3 regions of the Brevibacillus composti genome follow, and region 2 is predicted to be linked to each of the others. Evidence: riboswitches for the same ligand, from Rfam matches in the RefSeq annotation. Region 2 holds a riboswitch; each other region holds the start of a gene.
The links. Region 2 has a riboswitch for cyclic di-GMP ahead of ggt (gamma-glutamyltransferase). Riboswitches for the same ligand answer to the same signal wherever they lie in the genome.

Region 1: it holds a riboswitch for cyclic di-GMP, as region 2 does, so the genes downstream of both, JD108_RS15950 (methyl-accepting chemotaxis protein) here and ggt (gamma-glutamyltransferase) in region 2, are expected to answer to the same signal.
Region 3: it holds a riboswitch for cyclic di-GMP, as region 2 does, so the genes downstream of both, JD108_RS19940 (DUF5317 domain-containing protein) here and ggt (gamma-glutamyltransferase) in region 2, are expected to answer to the same signal.

Annotation. Positions count from the first base shown of each region.
Region 1 is NZ_CP066308.1:3,146,116-3,156,319, forward strand. Features, by position in the region: gene JD108_RS15950 (methyl-accepting chemotaxis protein) at 1-1,104, opposite strand, end outside; cyclic di-GMP riboswitch class I at 1,208-1,300, opposite strand; gene JD108_RS15955 (group I truncated hemoglobin) at 1,813-2,169, shown strand; gene JD108_RS22700 (hypothetical protein) at 2,394-2,888, shown strand; gene JD108_RS15965 (helix-turn-helix domain-containing protein) at 2,954-3,175, opposite strand; gene JD108_RS15970 (ABC transporter permease) at 3,351-4,277, opposite strand; gene JD108_RS15975 (ABC transporter permease subunit) at 4,314-5,177, opposite strand; gene JD108_RS15980 (chemotaxis protein CheX) at 5,393-5,851, opposite strand; gene JD108_RS15985 (hypothetical protein) at 5,940-6,218, opposite strand; gene JD108_RS22705 (S8 family serine peptidase) at 6,377-10,141, opposite strand.
Region 2 is NZ_CP066308.1:4,244,903-4,255,106, forward strand. Features, by position in the region: gene JD108_RS21160 (QueT transporter family protein) at 1-343, opposite strand, end outside; gene JD108_RS21165 (glutamine--tRNA ligase/YqeY domain fusion protein) at 568-2,232, opposite strand; cyclic di-GMP riboswitch class I at 2,499-2,587, shown strand; gene ggt (gamma-glutamyltransferase) at 2,723-4,453, shown strand; gene JD108_RS21175 (methyl-accepting chemotaxis protein) at 4,534-6,528, shown strand; gene JD108_RS21180 (glycerophosphodiester phosphodiesterase) at 6,697-7,416, opposite strand; gene JD108_RS21185 (ABC transporter substrate-binding protein) at 7,461-8,795, opposite strand; gene JD108_RS21190 (carbohydrate ABC transporter permease) at 8,840-9,667, opposite strand; gene JD108_RS21195 (carbohydrate ABC transporter permease) at 9,729-10,204, opposite strand, start outside.
Region 3 is NZ_CP066308.1:3,977,213-3,987,416, reverse strand. Features, by position in the region: gene JD108_RS19950 (carbamoyl-phosphate synthase (glutamine-hydrolyzing) large subunit) at 1-1,842, shown strand, start outside; gene argF (ornithine carbamoyltransferase) at 1,787-2,758, shown strand; cyclic di-GMP riboswitch class II at 2,852-2,935, shown strand; gene JD108_RS19940 (DUF5317 domain-containing protein) at 3,185-3,736, shown strand; gene JD108_RS19935 (HD-GYP domain-containing protein) at 3,720-5,057, shown strand; gene JD108_RS19930 (DUF4760 domain-containing protein) at 5,219-5,650, shown strand; gene JD108_RS19925 (MerR family transcriptional regulator) at 5,852-6,616, opposite strand; gene JD108_RS19920 (argininosuccinate synthase) at 6,778-8,037, shown strand; gene argH (argininosuccinate lyase) at 8,034-9,479, shown strand; gene JD108_RS19910 (iron-containing alcohol dehydrogenase) at 9,607-10,204, opposite strand, start outside.

The sequences.
Region 1 (10,204 bases), 1.1 Mb from region 2:
GACGCGTTCGATTTCCTGCGATTGTTCTTCCATCTCGGCCACTGCCTGCGAGAGTTGATTCATCGTCTGGTGGATGGAATCCATCTGTTTCACCGTTTGCTGGATCGCTTGATTCCCCTCCGATGCTTTTTGCGATGCCTGGACGGACAGGGAAGAGGTCAATTGGGCGCTCATGGCGATTTGCTGTACACCCACCGACATCTCTTGGATCGTCTGTCCGCTCTCGCTAACGCTCCGGGACTGCATCTCGGCGTTTGCCGTCACTTCCTGGACCGTCTTCGCGATAATTTCCGCTGCTTGGCTGGATTGTTCCGCACTCGCCGTCAACTCTTCGGAGGAAGCGGCTACCTGCTCGGAGGTGATCCGTATCTGTCCTACCAGGCTGCGCAGATTGTCCGTCATCTGATTAAACGATTTGACCAAATTGCCGATTTCATCTTTATTTTTCACCTGAAAGGGTTCTGAGGTCAGATCGCCCTGTGCGATTTGCTCCGCGATGGCCGCCATTTTAACGATCGGCTTCGAGATCAGGCGCGAAATCACCAGTCCGATCAAAATTGCGAGGATCACGGCAATCACACTGAGGAAGGATACCGTGGAAATTGCGCTTCTGACCAATCCCGTATTTTTCTTGCTTTCTTCGTTCATGATCTGAAGCTGTTCCTCGGCCAGAGCTTCTACCGTCGCATCCAGTTGTTTGCCCAAGGGGAGTACCTCTGACCGGTAATAGTCGGTTATTTCCTGTGCGGGCTGTTGCGATTGAACCATATTCAAGAGATGGTCGGCTCTCAGTTTATATCGTTGGTTCAGCTCGTCCAGTTCGGTTAATTTGTTCTCAAATGCTTCGATTTGAGCCAGTTCCCGCGTGTCCGCCATCAAGTTGGCGATCAGATCATACGAAGACTGCAATTCGCTTAGGTATTCCTGCTCCTGGGCAAGCAAATATCCCCGCAGCTGCTCGCTTTCTTTCGCTATTTCCACTTGGACCCGAAGAATATTCGTTAAGATAACCGTTCTTCTTTCAATCAGATCGGTGTCTGCCTCATTAATTTTAACGAGGTAAGAAGAAGAGACAAAACTCGTTATTCCCAAAAGCACAGCCATGAAAAACACCCCTTCTCTTTCTCTATTTTCTTTTTCTGCAAACAAGAAATCCCCTTTTTAGACAAAAGGGGACCCGCGCACAGAAAAAAACAAAGACAACTCTGTCGGCAACTGGCTGGCATCATGCAACGTAATTCGCATATTAGCCCCTCTAGCTTTGCGTCTCCATCTTTCAATGGATTTGCCCTTTTTCGATATGAAATTGGTTGGAAAATAAACATATAAAATTCGACGTATTTACGACAATCATAATCGTTATTTGTCGAAAAAACAAGACGGTATTCCCAGCATTGGAAACCCTTGGGCAACTGATATGAACCAAAATTGCTACAAGAATCTGATTTTGCTGATAAATTAGACCTACGATCCGATAATACGCGCGAATACCGGCATTCGACAATTCACGACAATCACCATACCTCATCTCCGTCACATACTTTGTGGATATGGATAACTTCCGCCTCTGTGCCCCTCCTCATTTTCCCCCGCTGTCTGCCGGAAACATACCCATTTGCATAACGGGAGAGAAGGGCGCACGACAAAAAGCGGCGAGACCCGCAATGCATCTGCCGCTATGTACATTCGTTGATTCATTATGAAAAGAGTGTCGGATAGAAAGAGTGACGGACCGTATCGTCCATCCCCTTCATAAACTTGCTTTCCTGGTGGAAGAACTAAGCTGTAGTTCTTATGCCGAGGAGGTTCAATATGGAGACATTCTACGAAAAATACGGCGGCGAAGAAACCATTTCAAAGGTGGTCGATTATTTTTACGAATTGGTTTTGGCAGATGAGACCGTGAATCATTTTTTTGCAAACACGGATATGGAAAAGCAGCGGAAGCATCAAACCAAATTCATCAGCTACGCCTTAGGGGGGCCCAATCAGTATTCGGGCCAGTCCATGGCCGCGGCCCATAAAGGGATGAATTTGCAGCCGGTTCACTTCGATGCGATTGTCGCACATTTGCAAGCAGCTCTCAGACACTTCGGCGTACAGGAGGAAGACATCCGCGATGCATTGGAGAAGGTAAACGCCTTGCGGAAAGATATTTTGTACAAGTAAATCCGCTATCCCTCTTTACAGGCCCCTTTCAGGGCTTTTTTTCTTTTTTTACGACCGTTATTTTCGCAGCTTCTTGTTTTTGGAATGTTGTAGTACCATTTGGGTGTAGGCTCGATTTTTTTATCCTCTCGCCGATGGGCGATGGCAGGAAGCCGTACGCGGTTGCCTGATCATAATTGGAGGTGTGTGATCTGCACATTCTGCGGCTGCATGTACCACGTCTTTTGTTGTCCCTCATTTTCCTGGGTGCCGGCTTTAACGGCTGGGTGGTCATCCTCGGCTATGAGCCTGTCTTTCCCACGAGCCCCAAGGCGATGGAGTTGTTAACAGGCTATCTGCTGGTGCTGGAAAAATCGGTGGAACTCATCTGTGGGCTGTTGCTAGTAGCCAACCGCTATACCCCCGCTACCTTGGCGGTCTTGGCCCCGATCGTCGTCAATATTCTGTTTTTCCATCTGTTTGTGGACCCGTCCCTGCTGCCGCTGGCAGTCCTTGTCTTTCTGCTGGAAGCTTATCTGCTCTGGTTGTATCGAGATCGCTACAAGTGGGCCGCTTCCACAGGTGGCCTTTTTTTACGGCAAGGAACGCCGGTTCATTTTGCGATCCCCCTGGGGGCCTGGCACCTCTCTCGACGAAAAGAATGGGGGGCACCCTCGTTTTGCGAACAGGCGCCCCCATATTTGGACCAGTTAGACGTATGCAGTTGTCGCCGTTATTGAATGGTGCAAAAAAAATCCTCCCTCCCATCGCAAGGGAAGACAAGGGAGGGTTGTGTGGACTGGGTTCAAATCTCCAACTCACCAAGTCGAACGAGTTCGACTACTGCTTGAGATCGACCTTTTACACCTAATTTTTGCATGACGTTGCTAATGTGATTGCGTACGGTTTTTTCACTGATGAAGAGTTGTCCGGCAATCTCTTTTGTTGTCTTATCCTGGACCAAGAGTTCAAACACTTCTCTTTCTCGATTTGTCAACAACGGCTTGGTTTGGTCGCTACCCTTCAATCGTGCCACCCCTCCTTGTGGGCTCTACAGGAACAAGGTTGAGGGATTACAGAGTCACCTTATCCTATGTAGGGGGGTGGGTGGTGGTGCCGGAATTACGGGGATTTTAGGCTTTTGCCATACATCCTATTCAATATTTGGGCGAGGGGTTCCGAGAGGGCAGCCCTCTTTTGCGTTAAATATAGGGTGTTCGGTTATACGTCTCCTGGAAGCGGTCGCGTAGACCCTTGGCGAGCAGCGAAAAGGAGCTGATCGCCAAGATGAAGGCGCCGAGCGGAATCAGAAAGATCCGGATGTTGTTGCTGAAGACAAAGCCCCTGTACGATCCCAGCAGGCCCGCCCACTCGTTGGTGATGGAGTGAAAGATCACCGGATCAAACGTCATGATGGTGCCGCCGACGAACAGGTCAAACATCCCCAGGAGGCCCATTAGAGTCATGACGGACACCATCTCGGTGACGGCGATCAGGATGAACTGCTCTTTGAGCTGGGGCAAAATGTGGCGGAAGATGATCTGTTCCCGCCCCGCCCCGAGGGAGGTGGCCGCCAGCACATACTGCGTCTCCTTAATCTGCTCGGTTTTTTGCCGGATGGAGGAAGCGACGCTCGGCGCCCCCAGAATGGCGACCAGCACGACGAACAGCGTCACCAGCTTGGAAATGGAGAGCTCCGGATTAATGCTGATCCCCACCAGCAAAAAATAGACCGGGATAAAGATCGGCATGTATCCCCAGGCATTTTCAATCGACAGCCACCACTTCTGGGGCTTGTCCTGAATCCCGATATACAGTCCGATCACGCCGCCGATCAACAGACGGCAGACCGCGGCTGCCATCGTGACGAAAATCGTATAGGGCGCTCCATACAGCAGCTTGCTCAGCATGTCGTAGCCCCACTTGTCCGTGCCCAGCCAATGCTCCGCAGAGGGGGGCAGCGGCGGGGAGATGATGACGCTTTTGCCATCCACTTCCACGGTCTTCAATTTTTCCTGAAAATCCGGTTCGTACGGTGCCACGAACGGGCCGATGATTCCCAGCACGATCAGGAACATGACCATCATGGCACCGAGCCAGAGGGACGGATTTCTGCGAAGTGTCTGCATGGTAAACCTCACTCTTTTTTGCTTGCTTCGTGGTACTTATTTATAGACCGCGATCCGTTCAAATACGGACAAGATCGCCCGGATGAGAGAATAGACCAAAATCGACAGCAGGATGATGCTGATCAGACCCATGACGGCCGCATTGAACTGGAAGGGGCCGTTCTTGGTGAAGACAAACCGGGTCAAGCCGACGACGTTCAGCAGATATTCCACAACGAATAGATTGGCAACGGTGATGGCGACTGTTTTCTTCAGGTCCGCCACGAGAAAGGGCTTCACATTCTTGTAGACGTGGTGCACGAGAATATGCCAGATGCCCATCCCTTTGGCCAATGCCGTCTTGATGTAGTCCTCCCCGCCGATCTGCTCGTACTTCAGACTGATCACTCTCATCAGAAAGATCGTCGGACCGATCGCCAGCATCGTCAGCGGAAACCACAGATTGTTGGTATCGCTCGTAGGGGACAAGGTAATGATGCGGATGTCTGTCCACTTGTAAAACTGAATCGCGGCCATCACGGATAACATGATGAGGACAAAATCAGGAATGGTGGATAGCAGATTCAGCACGCGCTGGAACAGGCGGACAGCGGAAAAGCGCTGCAGGAACAGCCCAAACAACAGGCTGGCCACGACGGCGATCAGGACACTCCAAAACATCAATTTAAAGGATTGTATGGCAAAGGGAACGATATCCTCAGCGATGCTCCGTTCACTGTTCCCCGAAAAATAAGTGCCGAGCGAGCCCTCACCGATCTGTGAGAGCAGATAAGCTGTGCGGGTTACCACGTTTTCGGGTGAAAAATGCACCTCTTCTTTTACGGAGTACAGCATGAACGGACCGCCGCAGACAATCACGACGAGGAAAAACATCCCGATTAGCTGCTTGATATACGACAAAGATTCATTCCCCCCTTACTATCTCAAACAATACACGATCTGGAAAAAAACAGCCAGAACAATCAAAAAAATTTTATCTTTTTTTATAATTCGCACTTGTGTGCCAGCGCCAATCTATTCTGGAGAAAAAAGAAAAAAGCGTTCTGTCCATGCAGAGCGCTGTTTCATCCCTTGCGGCTGTTTTCCTGTTTGGCCATGATGGCTGTGCTGCCGGTCTACTTGCCTACGACGACCTGTATCTCCATCCGCCCCATATCGCTTAGATCGAGCGGAACGGTATACGCTGGCCGCGAGACCCAGATGCCTTCGGGGGTATGGATAAATTGCGGCGGTGTAATATCGATGACGATTCCCTGATTGTACAGGATCGTGCTGGCATTTCCCGAAATCATATTCCCGAGTTCGGAGATGGCGCTCTTCCCCATTTCATCCAGCTCATTGACGGGAAAGCCTCCCATCATCGCGGACACCAGCCGCAGGGCCAGGTCATTTTGCAGGCCGAAAAAGACATCCCCTTCCAACTGTCCGGTCATGCCGACGCGAATCCAGGTATGGTCGTCCCGATAGTACCATTCGGTCGTTTCCATTTCTCCCCGTTGGATCGTGACGTTGCACAGCTGCGCAATAACCAAGGAAGCGGAATCCAGAAACGGATTGAGGTACTGGACTTTCATCTTTGTTCCTTCCTTCCCGTGCAGAATTCTCCCCATGGGCCCATTATAATGTCGAAAATTGGCAGAGACAAGGAGTTGTCGAAAAATATCAAGGACTTTGGATCGAAACCAAAGGTACCACAGGAAACAAATCTCCTGTCTGGACACCGGGATTTCTGGTGAAAATACGCCTGCATGTGCGCAGGTCAAGCACCTCTACTCCTATTTCGTGACAACTTAATTGCCAGTAGGGATGGCTGATGTTGTCAAACGCAAAGACCGTATCTCCAAAGGCCAGGCATTCCGCGATGCAGCGCTCCGCCGGGTAATCCGGTCCGTCCTCGAGCAAATGCACCGGCTCAATGCCGAACTGCTCCAACAAATGCATCCTGTCCGCCAGCTGCTCCGCATGCTTTCGCGATACATTTCGGCGCGGGGAGAGCAGGGGGTACTCCTTCCGTACATATACCCAATTTATCCCGTGATAAAACATGGACAACCTCCCGTAACGAGAAGAGGATGCCGATCCGGCACCCTCGCTTTTAACTATCGCTTTTTGCCCACAATCACCATTTCAGCCTTGGCTTCCCGCCCCAATGCATCGACGGCGACCACCGAGACTTTTTGCTTGCCTTCCTTGATGTCGTCGACCAAGACACGGAATTGTCCCTGGTCGTTCACATCGACGGGAAGATGCTGCTGCCCGTAATCGAGATGCATCAGCACGGTGCCGGGCGCTTGCACCCTTCCCGATATCAGGATGCTCTCTCCTGCATGGGCTTCCTTGCTCTTTTCGTCAAATTTCAGGACGGGGGCCGGAAGCGGCTTCGCCTGATAGGTATAGCGCTGCTCTCCGTGATGCATCACGATCGATCCGGCTTGCGCATCGACATAGGCGTACACCACCAGAGAAGCCTCATTGCCTGCCCCATCCTTCCCCTCCAGCAGGATCCGGTTTTCTCCGTGATGCAGGGTTAACCGCTGCGACAGGTTTTTCTGCACCACTTTTTCCAGCTGATCCTCCTCCCAGCTGGAGATGATCTGCCCGTTGACGCTGGCCTGCCCCTTGTAGGTCTGATCGCGGTAGCTAAAGCGCACCGGAACCAGCATGCGCTTGGTGGCCTGGTCAAAGTAGACCTCCTCCGTCCCGTCATTCATGAATTGCAGCTGGGGCGGCGTCGTATCGACGATGACCCGCTGGGTAAACTGCCTGGTGTTGCCGTACATATCCTGTGCCTGGTAGGTGACGTAATTCAGCCCCTCCGGCAGCTTCAGGATCGTTTGGAAGGAGCCGTCCGTCTCGACCGGGATCGGCTTTTTCTGAATCAGGAGCCGCACCCGGTCCAGCATATCCTCGCCCGCAATTCGTCCCGCGATCGCCACATCGGGCTGAGCCGATATCAGCACGGAGGAGTAGAGGTCATTGGGGAATTTGACAAACGGGGGCACGACATCGCTCTTGCCGTGGATATGCGCGACACTGATGTTGCCGGCGTAATCATATGCCACCACCGAGATGCGCTTGTCAGGCTGGCTGACAAATGTGCTGGTGACGCTGGCAGAATAGGGGCCGCCTACTTTTTTGCCGTCGACATACAGCAGATAGCCCTGAATGTCTTTGTCCCGGCTGCTCCACTGCACCTTGTTGCCGGAGAGAGAGGCGGTGACGGCGGGCGCTTTGGTATCGACCTTTACGGGCAGCGTCAGGGTGTGCCAGTTCGCCCGGCGATTGTCGATGCGGGCCCGGATGATGAATTGATAGCTGCCGTCGGGGACAGTCTCGTAGACCCCTTTCTCCGGGTTGAAACGCTTGCCGTCCCAGCTCCACTCTTCCCGCTCCGTGTAGTAGTAGGCCGTGCCCAGCTTGGATTGGTCGAACTTGCTGATCTTTTCGCCGCGGGACAGGGAGCGGATCAGCGTGCCGTTCTTGTCGACGACATCCACCATCACCTGACGGGCATTGCGCAAAAAGGTGACGGACGGCGCCGCTACATCGTAATGTCCATCCCCATTCGGAGAAAACGCGATTTTTTCGGGATCCACCTGGACCTTCCCGTCTTCCGTCACGCCGGTCACGCCGAGATAATCGCGATACTTCCATTTGTCATTTTCCTTGTCGTGATACCAGGTTGTTTTGACGCCTGTCCGATGCTCCTGGCTGTCGTCCTCCCACATCGGCTGATCCATCACGCGGGGCTCATCCCAGTTGCCGTAAAAACCGTAATACGGCACGCGCAGAGTCGGAATGTCGCTGTCCGTTGGCTGGAGAGCGACATAGCCCTCGGCAAAAATATTGCGGGGCGCATTGCGCGGCAGCTGCAGCATCACTTTGACTTCCGCGCGCTGTCCCGGCTTGACGGTCACCTCTTGCGTCGAAAAGCGCAGGAAGGCCCCCGGCAGCACCGTAGCCGACAACGTATTGATACCGTTCTCCCGTTTGTCTGTCAGCACGCCAAATTCGTCACGGATGCGGTACGTGACCGGCTTTTTGCCGAATTTGTTCTCGACAAACAGGGAAAACGATGCGGTCTCTTTGATTTCACCGAGGGACACCCCCGCTTTTCCCTTGGCGTCTGTCACGATGCTGGGCGTTTTCATCGCCTTGGCGATTTGCATCAAGCCCGCCCCTTGCACGCGGGGGCTATAGGGCAGCCCGCTCTTTTTCTTTCCGCTGGCCGCTTCGGTCGCTTTTTGCGGCTCCAATACGGGCTGGGCCGTGTTCATCGCTGCCGCCTTCAGGGTCTCGACCAGCTCTCTTCCGGAGAGCTTTCGGCCTTGCTTCAAATACGCCTGCTTCAAGAGCGCCATTCCGCCGGCCACATGCGGCGTTGCCATCGAGGTTCCGCTTTTGACGGCATAATCATTCTCTCTCACCAGCGACAGGATGCCCCCGCCGGGTGCGGCGATTTCCGGCTTGAATTGCAGATCGGGCGTCGGCCCCCAGGAAGTGAAGGCCGAGACGGTGCCCCCCTCCGGATACGGCATCGGGTTCTGCGCATACCTGCCGTCGAAGTTCACCTGAACCTTTTTCCCTTTCTTCAAAGCCTGTGCCAGCTGTTCCCCCATCTGCTTCAGGATGGAGACGGCCGGCAGGGTGGAGGTCGTCTCTGCGGAAATGATCAGCGGTCCGGGCTGGTTGTTATAGATGATCGCCCCGGCAGCACCGGCCTCCTTGGCGTTGCGCAGCTTCTCGTCGAAAGAGATGTCGCCCCGCTCCAAGAGCACGATCTTTCCCTTGGCCGACAGGTTGTAATCCTCCTTTTTCCCTTTGCCCATGTAGATCAGCTCATACGTCTTGATCAGGGCTTGCACAGGATTGAGCGCCTGACCATTGCCCGCATGTGCATGCAGATAGACGACCCGGTCCACGCCCTCGACTCCGTCCACCTGAAAGCTGTAGCCTGCCAGCGTTGTCGCATTGACGGAAGCGACGGAAAGCGCGTCCGGCGCCAGGCCCGGCGAGCCGATCATCGAGACGTCCGGGTTCTGGGCTTTTACTTTGTCGCTGCCAAAGTAGGCGTCATTTCCGGCAGCCGCGACCACGATCACGCCATTGTCCACTGCCCGCTTGATCGCGTACTGCTCTGTATTCGTCTCATCCACGTATCCGGCCGACGACCCCAGGCTGAGGTTGATGACGTCTGCCTTTTTCGCGATGGAATCATTGATTGCAAACAAGATCGATTCGCTGAGTCCCGGGACTTCCCCCTGGTAGTTGCTGAACACCTTCTGACTGAGCAGCTGCGCCTCGGGAGCCACTCCCTTCAGCTTGCCATTCGCGGCGACGATTCCGGCCACATGGATGCCGTGCTGCGATTCGCCGACATCCACCGTCACTTGATTCCGGTCGGCCCAGTTGTAGCCGGGAAGCACTTTTTGCGTCGACCCTGATTTTTGCTCAGCGGCCCGTTTGTCTTTGGGTGCGGGGAGATCAGGATGCTTCGCATTGATCCCCGTATCGATGACGGAGACCAGCATTCCCTCACCTTTGACGCCCCCTTCCTGCCAGGCCTTGGTCGCCTCGATCATCTCGAGAGCCGATGTGGGCGTCCCGGTGACCTGTTCGCCCAGCAGCACATGATCGGCCCGGGTCCATTCATCCGCAGAGGCTGACTGGACGCCGCCTCCGCTCGCGCCCGATCGGACGGGCCCTCCCACTTCTCCGCGGACCACGTGCAAGTCCTCCCGGGCCTGCTGCAGCAGATTCGCACTGACGACATCGGGCGCGCCTCCCTTCGGAGCCCATGTACCCGCCGTCGTAGACGGAAGCAAAACCAACGATAACCCGATAGACAATAGCTGTTTTTTCATCGTTTGCCTCCTTCCAGAAAAACATCCAATAACATAAGTCTTCCATGGAAGGGAGGCCCGTAT
Region 2 (10,204 bases):
GCAAAATACTGCGCTTCGTTTTCAAGACCGGATGGCTGACTGCCAGATAGCTGATATATCCGCCCAAAAAGTTTCCGAGAAAGCCGACAGCCACTGCGTGCGGCGGTGCGCTGCCCGTCAACAGATCGCTCGCCACATTGCCAAAAGCTAGTCCCAAACAGCCGGGAATGCCAAACAAGATGCCGAATACAGGCTGCAGCGCATTGGCCGGGCGAAGCGGAACGCCCACCATGAGCTTCACGTTTGCCAGCATAATCAGGGCGACTGCGTACAATGCCGCCGTGACGACGATCAGAACAAAATCGACGGTCGTCCACTTGCGCCGAAAGAGAGACGTTCCCATCTCGAATATCCTCCTTTTATGTGAAAAAAGATAATGAGAGTAACATGATGCTAGTTTACCCCTCTGCGATCACTCTCGCAATGCTGGAACTTGTGACAGCCTACGCCCGATGCCCTGCCGAAGAAAACCGGAGCGCCCGCATACAGAGACACAGGCTTGCGCCTCACGCGCAAAAAAGCTGTCGAGCGTCCTCAACAGACGTCAACAGCTTTTCCCGCATACTATCAAGATCCTTGCTTCGGCAATTCAAACGAGCTTTTCAGAGAGACGATCCGGTTGAACACCAGCTTGTCCTCTCTCGTATATTTCGGGTCTACGTTAAAATAGCCATGACGGAAGAACTGGTATTTATCCTGCGGCTTGGTCGCCTTCATATCCGGCTCGACAAACCCCTGAAGCGTCTCCAGCGAGTTGGGATTCACATTGTCCAGAAAACTGGCCCCTTCCTCCTGGCCATCCAGAATCAACGGTTCATACAAGCGGAATTCGGCCGGCAGCGCATGCTTGGCGTCTACCCAGTGAATCGTCCCCTTCACCTTGCGGCCGGTAAAGCCGCTGCCGCTTTTTGTTTCCGGATCATAGGTACAGTGGATTTCGATCACGTTTCCTTGCTCGTCTTTGATCACGTCATTGCACTTGATGAAATACGCGTGCTTCAGCCGCACTTCATTTCCCGGGAAGAGGCGGAAGTATTTGCTCGGCGGATTCTCCATGAAATCATCCTGTTCGATATAGATTTCACGGGAAAACGGTATTTTTCTCATGCCCATTTCCGGTACTTCCGGGTTGATCTCGGCATCCAGCATCTCTACCTGATCTTCCGGATAGTTCGTGATCACGACTTTGAGCGGACGGAGCACGGCCATCGTACGCGGCGCTTTCAGCTTCAAGTCCTCGCGAATAAAATGTTCCAGCATTTTTTCATCGACGGTGCTGTTGGTTCGCGCTACCCCGATCTCGCGGGCGAATGTCCGGATCGATTCCGGGGTGTATCCGCGCCGCCGCAGTCCGGAGATGGTCGGCATGCGGGGATCATCCCAGCCGTCCACTACCTTTTCATCCACCAGCTGTTTCAGCTTCCGTTTGCTCATCACGGTATTGGTCAGATTCAGACGGGCGAATTCATACTGTCTCGGCACCTTATCCATCTCGCACTCGCGAATCACCCAGTCGTAGAGCGGACGGTGATCCTCGAACTCCAGGGAGCAGAGCGAATGCGTAACACCCTCGATGGCGTCCTCCAAAGGATGGGCGAAGTCATACATTGGATAGATGCACCACTTGTCTCCGGTGTTATGATGCGAGGCGTGAGCGATCCGATAGAGGACCGGGTCGCGCAGATTGATATTAGGAGAACTCATGTCAATTTTGGCGCGCAATACTTTTTCGCCGTCCTTAAACTCGCCATTGCGCATCCGATGAAACAAGTCCAGATTCTCTTCCACCGAACGATTGCGGTAGGGGCTGTTGGTTCCCGGCTCCGTCAATGTCCCCCTGGTCTGCCGAATCTCTTCAGCCGACAGGTCGCACACATAGGCCAGTCCCTTTTTAATCAGGAGAACAGCCCGCTCGTACATCTCTTCAAAGTAGTCCGATGCGAAATACAGCCCGTCCCATTCATATCCCAGCCACTTCACGTCTTCCTTGATCGCTTCTACGTACTCCGTATCTTCCTTCAGCGGATTGGTGTCGTCAAAGCGCAGGTGGGCTCTGCCCGAAAACTCCTTTGCCAGTTCAAAATTGAGGCAAATCGCTTTGGCATGCCCGATATGCAGATACCCGTTCGGCTCTGGAGGAAAGCGTGTCACGATTTCCTTGACTCGGCCTTCTTGCAGGTCTTCCAAGACGATGTTGCGGATAAAGTTGGATGATGCCGATTTGTTTTCCAATGAAAATCAACCTTTCCCTTCACCTTTACATTCCATAATACTGATTCCATCGCGATAGTTCAACAAAATCGCCCTCCGGCCAAGCCTACTTGCAAGTGCAAAATTTGCAAATCGTGGATTCGTTCTGTGAAAAACAGGGAATAGGTGAATAAATAGCGTGACAATCATCCAAGGTAGTTGTGACAAATATCATTTTCTACTAAAAAACGAACCAGATTATGCCGAAGATATTTATTGAACACATGTTAACCAATACCTTTCATTAATATCGATAATGGCAAACCCGGGGGAATCCGGCGACGCAAAGCTATAGGGGCTCATCTCTACTTGGTAGAAAAGCCAGCCAGCTGCCGAAGTATTGATGTAGGACGAGACCGATGATCCTATGTCATTGGTCTTTTTGTTGTGTTCAGCAAAAGGAGGTGGCTCTATCAGCAATCGTTTCCACTGTTTTTTTGCTTTATTCATAAAGAATGGAGGATGAAGAATCGTGAAAAAGAGTTTCTGGCGCAAGGCTTCTGCGCTTGCTTTGACAGCTGTGATCGGATTGTCCAGCTTTTCCTCTGTAACGGAAGCGGCCAATCGTCCGACTACGATGGCCCCGAACGCGATGGTCACCACTCCGCATTATTTGGCTACGGCCGCGGCCCTCAAAACGCTGGAAGATGGCGGAAATGCCGTAGACGCAGCGATCACCGCCGCTTCGACGCTGGCTGTCGTGTACCCTCACTACACGGCCATCGGCGGAGACAATTTCTGGCTGATTTACAACGCCAAGACGAAAGAAGTCCGGGCGTTGAACGGAAGCGGTCGTGCCGGTGAAAAAGCGACGATCGAGTATTACAAGGAAAAAGGCTATGAAAAGATCCCGTCGCGCGGGTACGAGTCTGCGAATACCGTGCCCGGTGTCGTGTCCGGCTGGTGGGAGGCCTACCACTACGCGCAAAAGGAGCTGGCCGGAGACAGCAAGCTGAAGTGGGAGCGCTTGCTTGATCCCGCGATTGGCTACGCGGAAAACGGCTACCCGGTATCGCCCAACCAGGTGTACTGGACGAAATACGCCACTGACCCGACCGACAACGACCTGAAGAATCTGCAGCGCTTTGAAGAGTTCCGCAAGACCTTCCTGAAAGAGAACGGCGAGCCGTATCAGGCGGGCGAAGTCCTCAAGCAAAAAGATCTGGCGAACACGCTGAAAGTGATCGCCAAAAAAGGTGCGGACGGTTTCTACAAAGGCGAAATCGCCCAAAAAATCGTCAAAGACATGGAAGCAAACGGCGGTTTGCTCACGCTGAAAGACTTTGAGACACACACATCCACGTGGGCCGATCCAATCTCCGTTGAGTACCGCGGCTTCCAGGCGTACAATGTGCCACCCAACTCCCAAGGCATGGCCTCTTTATCTATCCTAAACATATTGAACAACATCGATCTGAGGAGCTTGGGTGAAGGAACACCGGATTACTACCACGTGATCGTTGAAGCCACCAAACAGGCATTTGCCGACCGTGACAAGTGGCTGACCGATCCGGAATTTGTGGATATTCCTGTGGACAAGCTGTTGTCCAAAGAGCATGGAAAAGAACTGGCTGCCCGCATCGATATGAAGCAAGCGGCCAAAACAGTCGAACCGCTGGATCCAAAAGGGGACACCACCTGGCTGGCCGTCGTTGACAAATACGGAAATGCCGTTTCCATGATTCAAAGCCACTACTTCGACTGGGGTTCCGGCATCGTTGCGAAAGACACGGGCGTTCTGCTGCAAAACCGGGGAAGCTACTTCTCCCTCGACCCGAACCATATCAACCATCTGGAGCCGGGAAAACGCACCTTCCATACCATCAATCCGGCGATGATGCTGAAAGACAATAAACCATACCTCCTGTACGGCACACAGGGCGGTGAAGGCCAGCCACAGACACAAGCGGCTCTGGCGACGCGGATTATCGACTTCGGCTTCTCCGTCCAAGATGCGATCGAAGCGCCGAGATGGCTGCATGGACGCAACTGGGGTTCTTCCTCCAACAACTTGAAAGTGGAAAGCCGCATTCCGCAGGACGTTTTGGATGAGTTGATCAAGCGAGGCCATCCGGTTGAAAAGCTGGAAGCGGCCTATACGGATGCGATGGGTCAATCCGGCGCGATCCTGATCGATCCTGTAACCAACATTAAATTCGGCGGTGCCGACCCCCGCGGTGAAGGAGCCGCGATGGGCTACTAATACTGTCAGTCATCAGACTGCTGGGCAAAAGGCTCAGCAGTCTGATTTCCTAGCATGAATCACGAAAGGATGCTGCATCCATGCGCCTGTTCAGCAAGCTTCGCAATAAGCTCGTCATCTGGTTTCTGCTTTTGGCTGTCGTACCCCTGATCATCAACTCTTACCTGGTCCTGACTGAGAGCACCCAGATTCTCATTGAGAAACAAAAGGAATCAATGGTCGACTTGACGAAGTCCACCGCCCAGGGAATGGATCAGTGGTTAGACAGAAGACTGACGGAAGTGACGGTACTGGCACGTTCTTCGGACATTCAGTCTACAGATGCCGAGGCAAAAAACGATTTTATCCGCCGATTTACCAAAGAACTCAAAATTTTTGACGGCAATACCTTTATCTCCCCTGACGGGATCGTCACAGCGGACACCTTCGAAGGCAGTCTAGGAATCAACCTCGGGGAGCGTCCGTTTTTCAAGCTGGGAATGGAGGGCAAATCCAGCTTTTCTGACATGCTGATCGCAAAAACGACGGGCAATCGCTCGATTGTCGTCGCCTCCCCTGTCATTAACAAGGAAGGGCAAAAGCTTGGGGTGTTAACGGGACTTGTCAATGTAGATTCCTTCACATCCACCTTCCTGCAAAATTTGAACCTTGGTGAAGACGGCTATCCGATACTCGTGGACAACAAAGGGCTGATCCAGGTACACCCCAATCCAGAACTGATCGGCAAAAGCATTGAAGAAGCTGCATTGCCAGAAGGGTTGACCACCATCCTGAAGACCGGGGCAGCGGAATCAGGATCCTCGACTTATCAGGACGGCGGAAAAGAATACGTCGTTACCTTCTCTTCGATTCCCAGTACGAATTACAGTCTATTCTTCCATATGCCCAGCGAGCAAATTACCTCGCAGGTATGGGCCATCACGAGGTATATCATCATCCTGGTATGTGTGGTTACCGCCATCGTGCTAGCAGCAGCCTTCTTTGTCTCCCGTCAAATCAGCCGCCCGATTGTGGAAGTGGCTTCCGTGACCGGCCGTATCGCGGATGGCGATCTGGCAGTAGACCCATTGAAGATCAGAAGCAGAGACGAAGTCGGTCGACTCTCAGAATCCGTCAACCTCATGGTGGCGAACTTGCACGACATCATCCAAAAAGTGAATACATCTGCGGAAGAACTGGCCGCCTCGGCGGAAGAGCTGTCTGCAAACGCAGAGGAGACCAGCAAGGCGACCGAACAAATCGCTTCCTCCATCCAAGAAGTCGCCTACGGCGCGGAGCAGCAGGTGCAGAGCGTATCAGAGAGCGTCAGCACCATCAACGAAGTGTCCAAGGGCATCCAAAACATCGCCGCCAACGCTCAACACGCGGCAGAGTCTGCCATGACAGCTTCGCAAATTGCGGCTCACGGCAACCAGGCAATTGAAACGGTCATGCATCAGATGGAACTGATCCATGCTACCGTGAACGATATCGCTACCATCGTCAAACGACTGGGAGACAGCTCTCAGGAAATTGGCCAAATCGTCCAAGTCATTACCGATATTGCCCAACAGACCAATCTGCTTTCGCTCAATGCGGCGATCGAAGCCGCGAGGGCGGGCGAACATGGCCGCGGCTTCGCCGTAGTAGCCGATGAAGTGCGCAAGCTGGCTGAGCAATCGGCAAGCTCCGCCCAACAAATCGAGCAGCTGATCGCCTCGATCCAGAACGAGTCGCATCAGGCTGTCGATTCGATGGAAAAAGGCACGCGAGAAGTGTCCCTGGGCATCGAGGTCGTAAACGAAGCCGGTAAATCTTTTGTGCAGATACGCGATTCTGTCTCGCAGGTGGCCAGCCAGATTCAGGAGGTTCAGGCCTATTCCCAGCTGATGACCAAAGATACCGAACAAGTCGTCCAGCTGATTGGACAGATCTCTGCGATTGCGGAAAACTCGGCGGATGGCACGCAAAATGTGTCCGCGGCGACAGAAGAGCAGCTGGCTGCTATCCAGCAGGTCACCTCGTCGGCGGAGTCCTTGGCAAAAGTGGCCGAGGATTTGCAAGAACAAGTGCGAAAGTTTGTCCTCTACCGGTAGATGCGCCTCCCGTGCATCCCGCACGCAGCAGTGACAAAGCGCTCCCTTTGCGTATACAGGAAACAGCCCCCGAAGCGAGATGGGTCACTTCGGGGGCTCGTTTTTTTTCGACTGGCAAAAAAAAGCTGATGCCCCTCGACTTGCGGGCATCAGCTTGGCACCCTACTGCTAGCAAATGGCCAGCATGCGATCCGGATGATTGGTGCAGATTTGCACATGTGGATATGTCTTTACGATTTGCTGAATCGCTTGTGGATCATCTACTGTCCAGGCGATTACCTCGATCCCCTGTTCAAAGGCAGCGTTGACCAACTCCTCGGTCAGATACGGATAGGCGATGGACAGGACAGTGGCTCCTGCCTCGCGAAGCTGCTCCAGCATCATAACCGGATTTGCGCAGACAATCAGGCCGCATCTCACTTCGGCGTCGAGGCTCCGGAATCGGCGGATTTCCTCATGGTCAAAAGAGGTGACATAGACGTCCCGCTTCATATCATGCCGCTCCAGCAGAGCCAGGACCGTCTCGGACAGGCCCGGATGCATCCCGGGGGCCGTCTTCAGTTCGATGTTCAGCAGGCAGCGTCCCTTGACTGCCTGCAGCACTTCCTCCAGGGAGGGAATCCGTTCACCGGCATACCGCTCGCCAAACCAGCGTCCAGCATCCAGGGTGCGCAATTCTTCATAGGTGAATGCAGAAACCAACCCGTTGCCGTTTGTCGTTCGCTCCAGCGTGAAGTCATGGAGCAGCACCGGTACGCCGTCTTTGGACAGCTGCACATCGATCTCAATCGCGCCAATCGCCGGTTCTGCCAGCGCCAATCGGATGGCGGTCATCGTGTTTTCCGGCGCCTTTCCCGACCAGCCGCGGTGTGCCATACAGATGTTCATGTTCTTCCCTCCATTTTGCTTCGGTTGCCCCGTGGCCTGTTTCCTTACTTCTTCAAGAGCTTCTGCCCTTTTTCCACAGCATTTCCAATCGCCTCGTCGACAGTCGCCTGCCCTAATACAGCCCGCTGGATTTCCGTCATAATCACTTCTTGCAGCTCCTTGTAGCCCGGCACCATCGGACGCGGTTTAGCGTACTCCAGCTGCTTGACCGCTACTTGGAAGTTCGGCTCTTTCTCATAAGCCTTTTTCATCTCATCGGAGTCCACGGCTGCTTTCGTTACAGGCATATACCCGGTCTCCAGGGACCACGGGATGGTTTGTTTCGTGTCTGTCATCCATTCTATGAATTCCCAGGCAGCTTTTTTCTCTTCATCGGAAGACTTGGCCAGCATCACCAGATTGGCTCCCCCGGTAGGGGCTCCATAGCTCTTGTTGGCCGGGAGAAAGGCTGTACCCATGTCGAACTTGGCCGCTTCCTTCAATCCGCGCAGATCTCCGGTCGACGTAAAGATCATGGCTACCTGCTGGTTGATGAAATCCTGCTTGGCGACATCCCAGGCATTGTACTTCTCGCCGGGAGGTGCCTTCATTATGCCCTCTTCCAGCATGCTCGTCCAGAAGGCCAGTGGAGCTTTTCCGTACTCTTCGGAAATCAGCAGGCTTTTGCCGTCTTCGCTCAGGATATTTCCCCCGCTCTGGAAGACCAGCGCTTCGTAAAACCAGATGTCAATCGGCGTGGAGAATCCGTAGGTTTTCGTCTTGTCTCCCTCTTTTTTCGTCAGCGCTTGGGAGAACTGGCGCAGCTCTTCCCAGCTTTTCGGCCCTTCCGGATCAAGTCCTGCCGCTTTCAGCAGATCCCGGTTCAGATACAGCAGCGGGGTCGAGCGGTTAAACGGAATGGCGTACAGCTTTTCCTTCCAGTAGGAGTTGCCCATCAAACCGGGAATGTACTTGTCTTCCGCGCCTTTCGCGTATTCGCCCAGATCCTGCAAGACTTTTGCCTCCGCAAAAGCGCCGATCGAACCTACCTCCACCATCGTCACATCAGGCTGGTTCCCTGCGGATACGGCGGCCAGCACCTTGGCATGGTTTTCGTAGTAGCTGCCCTGATAGGATGGTTTCACGACGATGTGCTTGTGGGACTCGTTGAATTCCTTTACCATCTTCTCGATCATTTCGCCGTTGCGGCCGCCGAGGGCGTACCAGAAATCGATTTCGACCGGCTTCGCATCAGCCGCCTGGGACTGGGGCTGGGAGGCAGAACCGCCCGCACCGCTTGCCTGTCCGCCTGCCCCCTGTTGATTGCCGGTGCCGCATCCAGCGAGCACAGCCGTCAGACCCAATACACATGCCATCATCGATATACGAACTTTTTTCACCGCAAATGCCTCCTTTTATTATCAGAGAAAACATGCTCTCCGGATTACTTGGATTGGTAGACAAACGCGCGGATGATATGCCGCTGCGCGAAAAAGAATATGGCGAGAATCGGCAGGACGAGAATCATGTTGCCCGCCATGATCACATTCCACAGCTTGCCGCCTTCTACCGCCTTGAGCATGGAGATGCCGATAGGCAGCGTTCTGACCTCCGCGCTGTTGGTCATGATCAGCGGCCAGAAATAGTCATTCCAGTGGTAGATGAAGCTGAACAGGCCAAAAGTGACAAGCACTGGCTTGGCCATCGGCACCATGATCGTCCACATGATCTTCCATTCCGAGGCGTTGTCGAGCCGGGCCGCTTCGATGATTTCATCCGGGACCTGCATGAATGACTGGCGCAAGAGAAAGATGCCAAACGCGCTCGCCCCATACGGGAGGATCAAGGCCCACAGGGTATTGACCAGCCCCCAGTGGCTGAGTTCCACATAGACGGGGAGAAAAATGACCTGCGCGGGGATCATCAGGGCGATCAGGGTGAGGCCAAACAGCGCCTCTCTGCCGCGAAAGCGATAGCGGGCAAAGGCATACGCCGCCGGCACTCCGGTCAATAGCTGGAGGACGAGAATCCCTGCCGCCACGAGAAAGCTGTTCCATACATAGGTGAGAAACGGTCCCGATCTCCAGGCGGTCTCGAAATTTTCAAACTGCCAGGACTCCGGCCACCAGGTCGGCGGGAATTGGTAGACCTCCGGCATGGTTTTAAATGCCGTCAAAAACATCCAGAGAAACGGAAACACAAAGGCCAGCGCCACTGCCGCAAGCAGCAGCCACTCCACGGCTTTCCAGGCCTTGATGCCGATTCGTTGCATCCCGATCCGCCTCCTTTCCACTCTTCATCCTTTTTGCTGCGATGCTGCCTCAATCCGATGACTACCGGTAGTGAACGCGCTTCTCCATCACCCGAAAGTGGATCAGCGTGAGCAGACCGACCAGTCCGAGCAGGATGACAGAAGCTGCCGAGGCAATGCCCCCGTTGTAAAAGTCCATGCCCTGCTCATAGATGTAGAAGACCAGCATGTTGGTGCTGTTGACCGGTCCCCCCTGCGTCATGATGTAGATGGTGTCGAATACCTGAAACGACGAGATCGTGTTGATGACGAGCAAAAAGAAGATCGTCGGCGACAGCATCGGGATCGTGATCCGCGACAGTGTCCGCCACCAGGGGGAGCGGTCCAGCGAAGCCGCTTCGTAGATGTCCCGCGGAATGCTCTGCAGCCCGGCAATAAAGACGATCGTATTGTAGCCGACCCCTTTCCAGACGCTGACCAGGATCAGGGACAAGAGTGCGCTCTTGGTGTCAGACAGCCACGTGTAGCCCGGCAGGCCGAAAAACTCCAGAACGGCAT
Region 3 (10,204 bases), 270 kb from region 2:
GTCTCGCTGGAAAACAAGCTGGCGGAAAGCGATTTGCTGCATGCCGAACTGCTGCGGGAAGCCAAACAGCGCGGCTTCACGGATGAGACGATCGCCGCCTGCACCGGGCGGACCCCGGCAGAAGTGAAGCAGCTTCGCCAGCAATACGGCATCCAGCCTACTTATAAAATTGTCGATACCTGTGCCGCAGAGTTCGACGCGCAGACGCCCTATTACTACTCCGATTGGCAAGGTGTCGATGAAGTGGAGACTTTGTCTGGGAAAAAGATACTGGTGCTCGGTTCAGGTCCGATCCGAATCGGGCAGGGCATCGAATTCGACTACTGTTCGGTGCATGCCGCAAAAGCTTTGCAGGCAAAGGGAATGGCCGCAGTCGTCGTCAACAACAATCCGGAGACGGTCAGTACCGACTACGCGACCGCAGATCACCTCTACTTTGAACCCTTGCACGCGGAGGATGTGCTTCACATAGCGGAGCGGGAGCAGGTAGACGGCGTGATGGTGCAGTTCGGCGGACAGACCGCGATCAACCTCGCTGCCAAGCTGGAAGCGGCAGGCCTCGCCATACTGGGGACCAAGCTGGAAGCGATCGAGCGGGCAGAGGATCGCGAGCTCTTTTACGAGATGCTGCGGAAGCTGGAGATCCCGCACATACCCGGCAGGGGCGTATCGACTATCGAGGAGGCTGTCAGCGCTGCCGAAGAGATCGGCTATCCCGTGCTGCTCCGTCCTTCCTACGTGATCGGAGGTCAGGGAATGGTCGTGGTGCACGACCAGGCAGAGCTGTCGGCGATGATTGCCGAGTGGCTGAATCATCCAAACAGCGCGGCGTTCTTCCCGCTCCTCATCGACAAGTACGTACCCGGCCAGGAAGCAGAAGTGGATGCGGTCTGCGACGGCGAATCCGTCCTGATCCCGGGCATCTACCAGCACGTAGAGAAGGCAGGCATACATTCGGGAGACAGTGTCGCCCTGTTCCCGGCACCCAATTTGACGGAGCCGTGCAAAGAGACCATTGCCCGCTATACGGAAGCGATCGCCCGTGAGATGGGGGCAGTCGGGCTGATCAATATCCAGTTCGTCATCAGCGAAGGGACAGTCTACGTCCTGGAAGTAAACCCGCGTGCTTCGCGAACCGTGCCGATCACGAGCAAGGTTACCGGCATTCCGATGGTTGAGCTGGCCGTCCGTGCCCAATTGGGCGAAAAACTGAAAGAGATGGGCGCCGGCACCGGTTTGCTGCCCGATATTCCGTTTGCCGTGGTCAAGGCACCTGTCTTCTCCACCGTCAAGCTGACCGGCGTCGACCCGGTACTGGGACCGGAAATGAAGTCGACAGGGGAAGTGCTCGGACTGGGGTCTACATTTCCCGAGGCGGCAGGCAAAGCATTTTGCTTTAAGGACAATATCTTTGGCAAGTGGCAGGAAGGCCAGATCTGTCTGGTATCCTTGGCCGATGCAGATAAGACAGCGGCTGTACTGCCCGCTCTGGAGCGTCTGCAGGAGCTGGGAGCTGTCTGGGCAGCGACACCGGGCACTGCCGAATGGATGAGGAATGCAGGCTTTTCGATCGCGTACGAGATCTGCGGCCAGCAGGAACTTACCGAGCTGGTGCAAGCACAGCCCGTCGCTTTTGCCATGATCACGGCGACCAAAGGAAACCGACGCGGACGAAGCGGATTCGCCCTGCGAAGCCGTGCCCTGCAGCTGGGTGTGCCGCTGTTTACATCGACCGAAACATTTGATTTATATGTACAATCCATTTCTGAGAAAAGAGGTGTTGGGCATGCAATCTGTGAAGATATTGGATCAATTTCCAAACGTGCAGTGGGCCAATTTTAAGGGGAAGGATCTGCTGCGCATCGACGAGTTTACCGGGGAAGAACTGATGCAGCTACTGGAGCTGGCCGTCCATATCAAGCAACTGCAAAAGAGCGGGCAGCCGTATCAACCGCTTGTGGGCAAAACCATGGGCATGATATTTGACAAAGCGTCTACCCGCACCCGCGTCTCTTTCGAAGTAGGGATGCACCAACTGGGCGGCATGGCGATGTTTATGAGCGGCAAGGAGCTGCAGCTCGGACGCGGCGAGCCGATCAGCGATACGGCCAAAGTAATGTCCCGCTACGTAGATGTGATCATGATTCGCACGTTCTCCCACGCGGGCGTGGAGGAGCTGGCGAAGCATGCCACCATCCCGATCATCAACGGTCTGACGGATGAGTTCCATCCGTGCCAGGCCCTGGCTGACATGCTGACCATCTGGGAGCACAAGGGCAAGCTGAAAGGCATCAAGCTGGCATACGTGGGAGACGGAAACAACGTCGCCAACTCGCTCGTGCTGGCGGCTGCCCTGCTCGGTCTGGATGTGCGAATCGCCACGCCGCCAGGATATGAAATGAATGAGGAAATCGTAGAGCAGGCAAAAGTTTATGCGCAAACAAGCGGCGGAAAACTGCTCGTGACCCACGATCCGATCGAAGCGGTCAAAGACGCCGACGTCGTCTACACCGATGTCTGGACCAGCATGGGCTTTGAAAAGGAAAACGAACAGCGTTTGAACGATTTTGCCGCTTACCAGGTAAACGACGAGCTGGTCAGCCACGCGAGCCCGTCCTACATTTTCCTGCATTGCCTGCCTGCCCACCGTGAGGAAGAAGTCTCTTCCAGCGTGATCGATGGTCCTCACTCCGTCGTGTTTGATCAGGCTGAAAATAGACTACATGCACAAAAAGCCGTCATGGCCGCAGTTGTGTGAGGACATAGTTCTAGGTATATGTTCCTAGGTTGAATTGAAGCGAATAGACTACGAATCTACCATTGCCGAAAATTGTCAGTTTCGTGTAATATAAAGGCAAGAAGCTGCGAAGAAGTACAGACTGTATTTGGTCGCTTGGTCTGTATGGAGCGAGTAGCGAATCCGGCCTTTTCATTGAAAAGGAGAAAACGCGCGAGGACTTTATCTGGTCGCTTGGTCCTTGCAGTAGCAAATAGCGAATCCAGCTGTTTTCCACTATTTAATATAAGGAGGGAAATGGGCATGAAAAAATGGATCGTTGCTATCATGATGGTTGTTGCAATCGTAGCTGCTACTTCGGCGAACTTCCACATTGGCTAATAATGTTTAAGAAGAAACACCGCTTGGTTGAGTGGTGTTTTTTCTTAAGCTTTGGAGGAAAGTTACATGCTTTTGGATGTGATTTGCTTTTCTTTTATTGTTGCCCTTTTACGGGGAGGTAGAGTAAAGGAGTTACCAAAATTTTATAAGGTCGGGCTACTCGTTGGGAGCATTATTCTTCAAGTTTGTGCAGCTTTTTTTTCCAAATGGAGCGGTGTTTTCATATCCGTAGCCTATGTGCTCATTTTGGGTTTTTTCGTATTTAATCGTCAGTATGAAGATATGAGGATTTTTATGGTTGGCTGGTTTCTCAATGCCTTGGCGATCTGGACTAATCGAGGAAAGATGCCAATCGATCTGGAGCAGGCGAAAAGATTGCCATATGATTTAGAACCGGTCATCAACGGCACAAATTTTAAACACAGTGTGTTAACAGAAGCCTCGAATCTTCCATTCTTAACAGACGTCATTTATATGCCGTCGATTATCCCGAGGGTGATTAGCATCGGCGATATTTTTATCATGCTCGGAGCATTTTTGCTGGTGCAACGCTTAATGAATAAACCCATCTCGCTACTACAACTTCGAGAAGGTAAAAGCTATGCAGCCAAAAACTAGTTTGCGAAGAATTGCCAAGGGTACAGTTGTCCAATTTGGATTTGTTCTGGGAGCAATTCTTATCATTTATTCGTCTTTTTTTGATTGGCAGTCTCGTGATCACTGGGGAGTATTGTCTGCTTATACTCTCCTGACTATTCTTTCGACATTTACTCCAGTTCGACTGTCAAACACCATCTTGACCGTGAATAATGCCGTCATCTTCTCGGGGATACTACTTTTTGGAACTTCGGTTGGTGTGTGGTGTGCTGTCATTGAAGCCCTTATTATTTCTTCGTTAACGAGGGTAAATGTCATTAAAGCTGCCGTGAATATTGGTCAGCTTGTCATGACAATTTGGACTGTAGGATTTCTAAAAGATTGGATAGTTAGTATAAATGCCATTTCACCAATTCTTGCAGACCTTTTTCTAGCCGTTGTGTATTGGTTGGTCAATTTGATTTTATGCGGTCTTGGAATCTCGTATTTTTATAACAAAGGCTGGATAGAAACGGTCAAAGAAATGGCGAAAGGATTTACATCTACATACCTGCTCCTCATGGTATTGGCAGGTGTAGGGTCCCGTCTGGTAGAATCACACGGTCTGCTTACGTTAATCCCTATGATGATTGCTTTTATTACAATCAGCTACGTCTTTCACCAATACTATAGTAATGTTCAGAAACTACAGCAAAAAGTAGAGGAAATCAAAACCTTCAACCACCGCTTCCTCACGACAATGGCCGCCTCAATCGATGCTCGCGACCATTACACGAGCGGCCATTCCCAGCGGGTCGCACACTGGGCACGGGAAATTGCGAAAGCGATCGGCCTGTCGTCGGAAAAAGTGGAGGAAGTGTATTTCGGTGGAATTTTGCACGATATCGGGAAAATCGGCATTGAAGACAGGATTCTAAATAAAAAAGGGAAATTAACACCGGAAGAATACGACCAGATCAAGCAGCATACGGTGATTGGATATGACATTATTTTGCAAGCAGGCATGTTTCATGAGTTGCTGCCTGCCATTCGTTCTCATCACGAAAGAATGGATGGAAAGGGATATCCGGATGGCTTAAAAGGCGAGGACATCCCGCTCATGGCGCGTATCCTCGCAATCTCGGACGCATTTGATGCCATGGTGGCCGACCGGCCATACCGCAAAGGTCTTCCGGTAGAGGATGCGCTGCAGGAGATCAGACGGGGGGCTGGCACGCAGTTTGATTCGGAGTTAGCCCAGCATTTTATTCGGGTCGTCAATCAGTTGTCGCGAGAAGAACTGGAGAAAATCATCCAGCAAGATGGGCACGAAACCAAACAGTTACAGGAGGTGATCGACTAGATCATCCGACTGTAACTGTTTTTCTTTTGCAGCGAGGCTCCGCTCTATTGCCCTTGATCAGGCCAAATCTCGGAATGAATATGCTTGTGCCAATCCCCAACTGCGTGGATAATTATGGGAGAAGTCTACACACAGAAGAGAAAGGGAGAGTAGAACAAAGAATGATCCCAACCTATCAGGATGCTGACATTGTATTGAAGCTGTACGACCAGTTTGAATCGGACCGGCTGCGAGAGGCCAAACGGTGGTTTAGCAGCACCTTTCTCGGCGAGCCGTGGACGTATGAGTCTTTTATGCGGCTCCATCCGCGGGGTAGCGAAGGCTTCCGGCAGTTCGTCACGCTTTACGGATTTTTCGAGATGGTGGGCGTGCTCCATAAGAATGGCCTGGTCCACCCCGATCTGTTGTTTGACATGTGGTTTATAAATGGATATTTTATCCCGCTGTACCCGATCATCGAGGGCTGGAGAGCAGAAGGGGACATCCATGTGGCGGAAAATTTTGAACGACTCGCGCGGGCAGAGCTGGCCTGGATTGCCGAGAAGAAGGGAGCCCAGTATGTTCCGGAGGTGCCTTATCCCACAGCGGGATAAAGGGAGCCAAAGGAGCGTCTTCTCCGTCCGTCAAGTCACGGGAGGGTGTCGTCCAAGCTGTACTGCACCTCGGAGAAATTGCGGATGATCATTTCTTCGGCGAGGCGGTTTCCCGTTCTTTTGTCGATCACCAGTCTCCGAGAGAAAAGGAACAAGGGTGTACCGGGATCTATCCATCCGTCGGTACACCCTTGTTCCTTCTTACTGATCCTGACCGGTGAAAATCAGGATCGCATCTCGGAGAAACGCTGCCGTGCCGGGCTGCTTTTCATCGTAATGAGCCCGAAACCGTTCATCTTCGACATACATGCGGGCAAGTCCGGCATGTGCCTCCTTGCTGTAATCGCTCCAATGAAAGAGCAGCCATTGCTTATGCAAGCCGGCCGCTTTTTGGGCCAGCTCGCCCGCCGGATCGCCGGTCTTGTAGGCTTCGGCCAGGGTGGCGTACAGTTCGTTTGCGATCCGCGTCACTTCATCGTACTCTTCCTGCGTCATGTTCTTCAGTTTTTCATAGGACTTGTTGACCGTATCCTCCCCGTATTTCTCCCGGATCTCTTTGCCGTACTTTTGTTCATTTTCATCCAGCAGTTGTTGTTTGAAGCCTTCAAATTTTTCTTTGTCCGTCATCTTGATTCTCCCTTCCATCTCGGCGATGGTTTTTTCGACGTTGACAATCAAGAGGTCGAGCTGCTTGCGCTTGTCGAGCAGCTGCCGGCGATGTTCTTTCAGCGCTTTTTCCCGATCAAAGGTAGGGGCCGTTACGATTTCTTTGATCAGCTCGAGCGGAACCCCCAGCTCTTTGTAAAAGAGGATTTGCTGGAGGCGATCCACTTCAGCCTGACCGTAAATCCGGTATCCTGAGGAATTGATTCGGGCTGGCTTCAGAATGCCAATCTCATCGTAATACCGAAGGGTTCTGGTGCTGATTCCGGCTAATTGCCCCAGCTTTTGCACGGTGTATTCCACGGTATTCACCTCCTGACAACTTTACTGTACACCTTTACGCATACGTCAAAGTCAATCCCTTTCTCTCAGCTGCTCCCAAAGAAAAAGGTATTGTATTTTTATTAGTTCGTTTGTATAATTACTCAAGAACAATCTTCGATTATGTAAGGAGAGAGAAACCGATGGCAAAAGAAAAAATTGTTTTGGCCTATTCTGGCGGTTTAGATACATCTGTCGCAATCAAGTGGCTGCAAGATACTTACAATTATGACGTCATTGCTGTAGCGCTGGATGTAGGGGAAGGAAAAGATCTGGACTTCATTCAAAAGAAGGCGCTGAAAGTCGGCGCATTGAAATCGATCGTCGTGGATGCCAAAGAAGCTTTCGCCCGCGAATATGTACTGCCTGCCCTGCAAGCAAACGCGATGTATGAAGGCAAGTATCCGCTGGTATCTGCCCTGTCCCGTTATCTGATCTCCCGCGTGCTGGTAGAGATCGCGGAAAAAGAGGGAGCAGTCGCTGTTGCCCACGGATGCACGGGGAAAGGAAACGACCAGGTTCGTTTCGACGTATCCTTTACAGCGCTCAATCCAAACTTGAAAATTGTGGCGCCAGTCCGCGAATGGGGCTGGACGCGCGAAGAAGAGATCGAATATGCAGCCAAGAACAACATTCCGATCCCGATCGATCTGGACAATCCATACAGCATCGACCAAAACCTCTGGGGCAGAAGCTGCGAGTGCGGCGTTCTGGAAGATCCGTGGGCGGCTCCGCCGGAAGGTGCCTATGATCTGACCAAATCCATCGCGGATGCGCCGGATGAGGCCGAAGAAGTAGAGATCACCTTTGTCAAAGGCGTGCCGACTGCCCTGAACGGCGAAGAGCTGCCGCTGTCCGAACTGATCCTGAAGCTGAATAAAATCGCCGGCAACCACGGTGTGGGACGTATCGACCATGTGGAAAACCGCCTGGTGGGCATCAAATCCCGCGAGGTCTACGAAACGCCAGCTGCGACGACGCTGATTCTGGCTCACCGCGAGCTGGAATTCCTGACACAGCCGCGCGAAGTGGCGCAGTTCAAGCCGATTGTGGAGCAAAAAATGGCGCAGGTGATCTACGAAGGTCTCTGGTATTCGCCGATCCGCAATGCCCTGCAAGCCTTTATTGAAGAGACGCAAAAACACGTGACGGGCGTCGTGCGCGTGAAGCTGCACAAAGGCCACGCCATCGTCGTCGGACGCAAATCCGACTCGACGCTGTACAGCCACGAACTGGCAACGTATGCCGCTGGTGACCAGTTTGACCATAAAGCGGCGATCGGATTCATCAAGCTGTGGGGCCTGCCTACCAAGGTATACGCACAGGTGAACGAAGGCGTGCTGCATGAAAACACCAAGACGCCGATCAAGATTTTGGACGAAAAGGATGCGATTACGCAATGAAACTGTGGGGAGGACGCTTCACAAAGCCGACGAATCAGCTCGTAGAAGAATATACGGCTTCCATTTCTTTTGACAAGCAGATGTGGCGGCAAGACATCGTCGGCAGCCTGGCTCACGTAGCAATGCTGGGCAAGTGCGGCATCCTGCCGATGGATGAAGTGAGACAAATCATCGCCGGTCTGAAAAAGGTAAAAGAGAAGATCGAGCGCGGACAGGTAGAGTTCCTCGTGGAAAACGAGGATGTGCATATGAATATCGAAAAAATGCTGATCGAAGAGATCGGACCTGTCGGCGGCAAGCTGCATACAGGCCGGAGCCGCAACGACCAGGTGGCGCTCGACATGCATCTCTATCTGCGGGAAAAGCTGATGGAGATCATCCAGCTGGCGATGTACCTGCAAGAGGCTTTGGTCGAGCAGGCGAACAACCACCTCGATACCGTCATGCCGGGGTATACCCATCTGCAGCGCGCGCAGCCGGTGCTGTTCGGCTACCATATGATGGCCTATGTCTCCATGCTGCAGCGTGACATCGAGCGGATGCGCGACTGCTGGAAACGGGTCAATGTCCTGCCGCTAGGTGCCGGCGCACTGGCCGGGACGACTTTTCCGATCGACCGCGCCTTCGTGGCGGAGATGCTTCAGTTCGACGGCATTTATCTGAACAGCATGGACGCCGTGAGCGACCGCGATTTTATCGTGGAGTTCCTGGCGAGCGCTTCCCTCCTGATGGCTCACCTCTCCCGCCTGTGCGAAGAGTTGGTCATCTGGAGCAGCCAGGAGTTTTCCTTCGTCGAGCTGGACGATGCATTCTGCACGGGGTCCAGCATCATGCCGCAGAAGAAGAACCCGGACGTGGCGGAGCTGGTGCGCGGGAAGACAGGACGCGTGTACGGCAATCTGTTTGGTCTGTTGACGGTGCTGAAGGGGCTTCCCCTGGCGTACAACAAAGACATGCAAGAAGACAAAGAGGGCATGTTTGACACGGTCGCTACGCTGCACGGGGCCCTGGCCCTGCTGACGCCGATGATCCAGACCATGCAGGTGCGCACCGACCGCATGCGCCAAGCGGTGACGCAGGACTTCTCCAACGCGACGGATCTGGCCGATTACTTGGTGCGCAAAGAGATGCCGTTCCGCCAGGCGCATGAAGTGGTGGGGCGTGCCGTGCTCTACTGCATCGAACAGCAGAAATACCTGCTCGATCTGACCATGGAGGAGTACAAATCATTCTCCGCGCTCATCGACGAGGATGTGTACGAAGCCCTGGCTGTCGAGACGGTAGTCAATGCCCGCAACGTCTTGGGCGGCACCGCGCGCAATCAGGTGGAGCTGCAAATCTCGGAATACCGCAAACTGCTGGCGGAAACCCATCAGTGGGTCGATAAAAACAGCCAAAAGGTCATGATTGAATCGCTCATCGATGTAGGCTCGCCTGCATAAACGTGGATAAGCATACGCAAAGGGACAGAGATCATATCTGTCCCTTTTTCGTGTTTATGAAGAAAAAAGGATAGGGGCCTCATCCGGCTCCTATCCTTTTTGCATGCGGCGGGCCGACTGGATCAAACTACAGGCACATCCGCAAAATCTCTCGCACATCTGTGCTGGTCAACTGCTTGAAGTTGCCGATCGGGCCGAAGGGCGTCGCTTTTTCTGCCATGGCATCCAAGTTCTCCTCGCCGATCTGGTAATCGGCCAGGCGGGTCGGCGCCCCGATGCGGGCGAAGAAGGCCTCGGTCGCTTCGATGCCGGCGAGGGACAGCTCCTCGTCCGTCTTGCCGTCCGCATCGATCCCCCAGACTTCTGTGGCGTAGCGGCTGAAGCGCTCCACATTCTCCCGGTAGACGTAGCGCATCCATTTCGGGAAGATGATCGCAAGACCGCCGCCGTGGGGGATGTCGTAGATGGCGCTGACAGCATGTTCGATCTTGTGAGTGGCCCAGTCCGTCTCCACCCCGACGGGCAGTGTGCCGTTCAGTGCCATCGTGCCGCAGTAGAGCAGATTGGCTCTCGCGTCGTAATCGGCAGGCTTCTCCAGGACGCGCTCCGCATTTTCGATGACCGTTTTCAGAATCGATTCGGCGAAGCGGGTCTGTAGCGGGATTTCCGGCGTATGGCTGAAATACTGTTCAAAAACATGCGACATCATGTCGCAAATGCCGTAG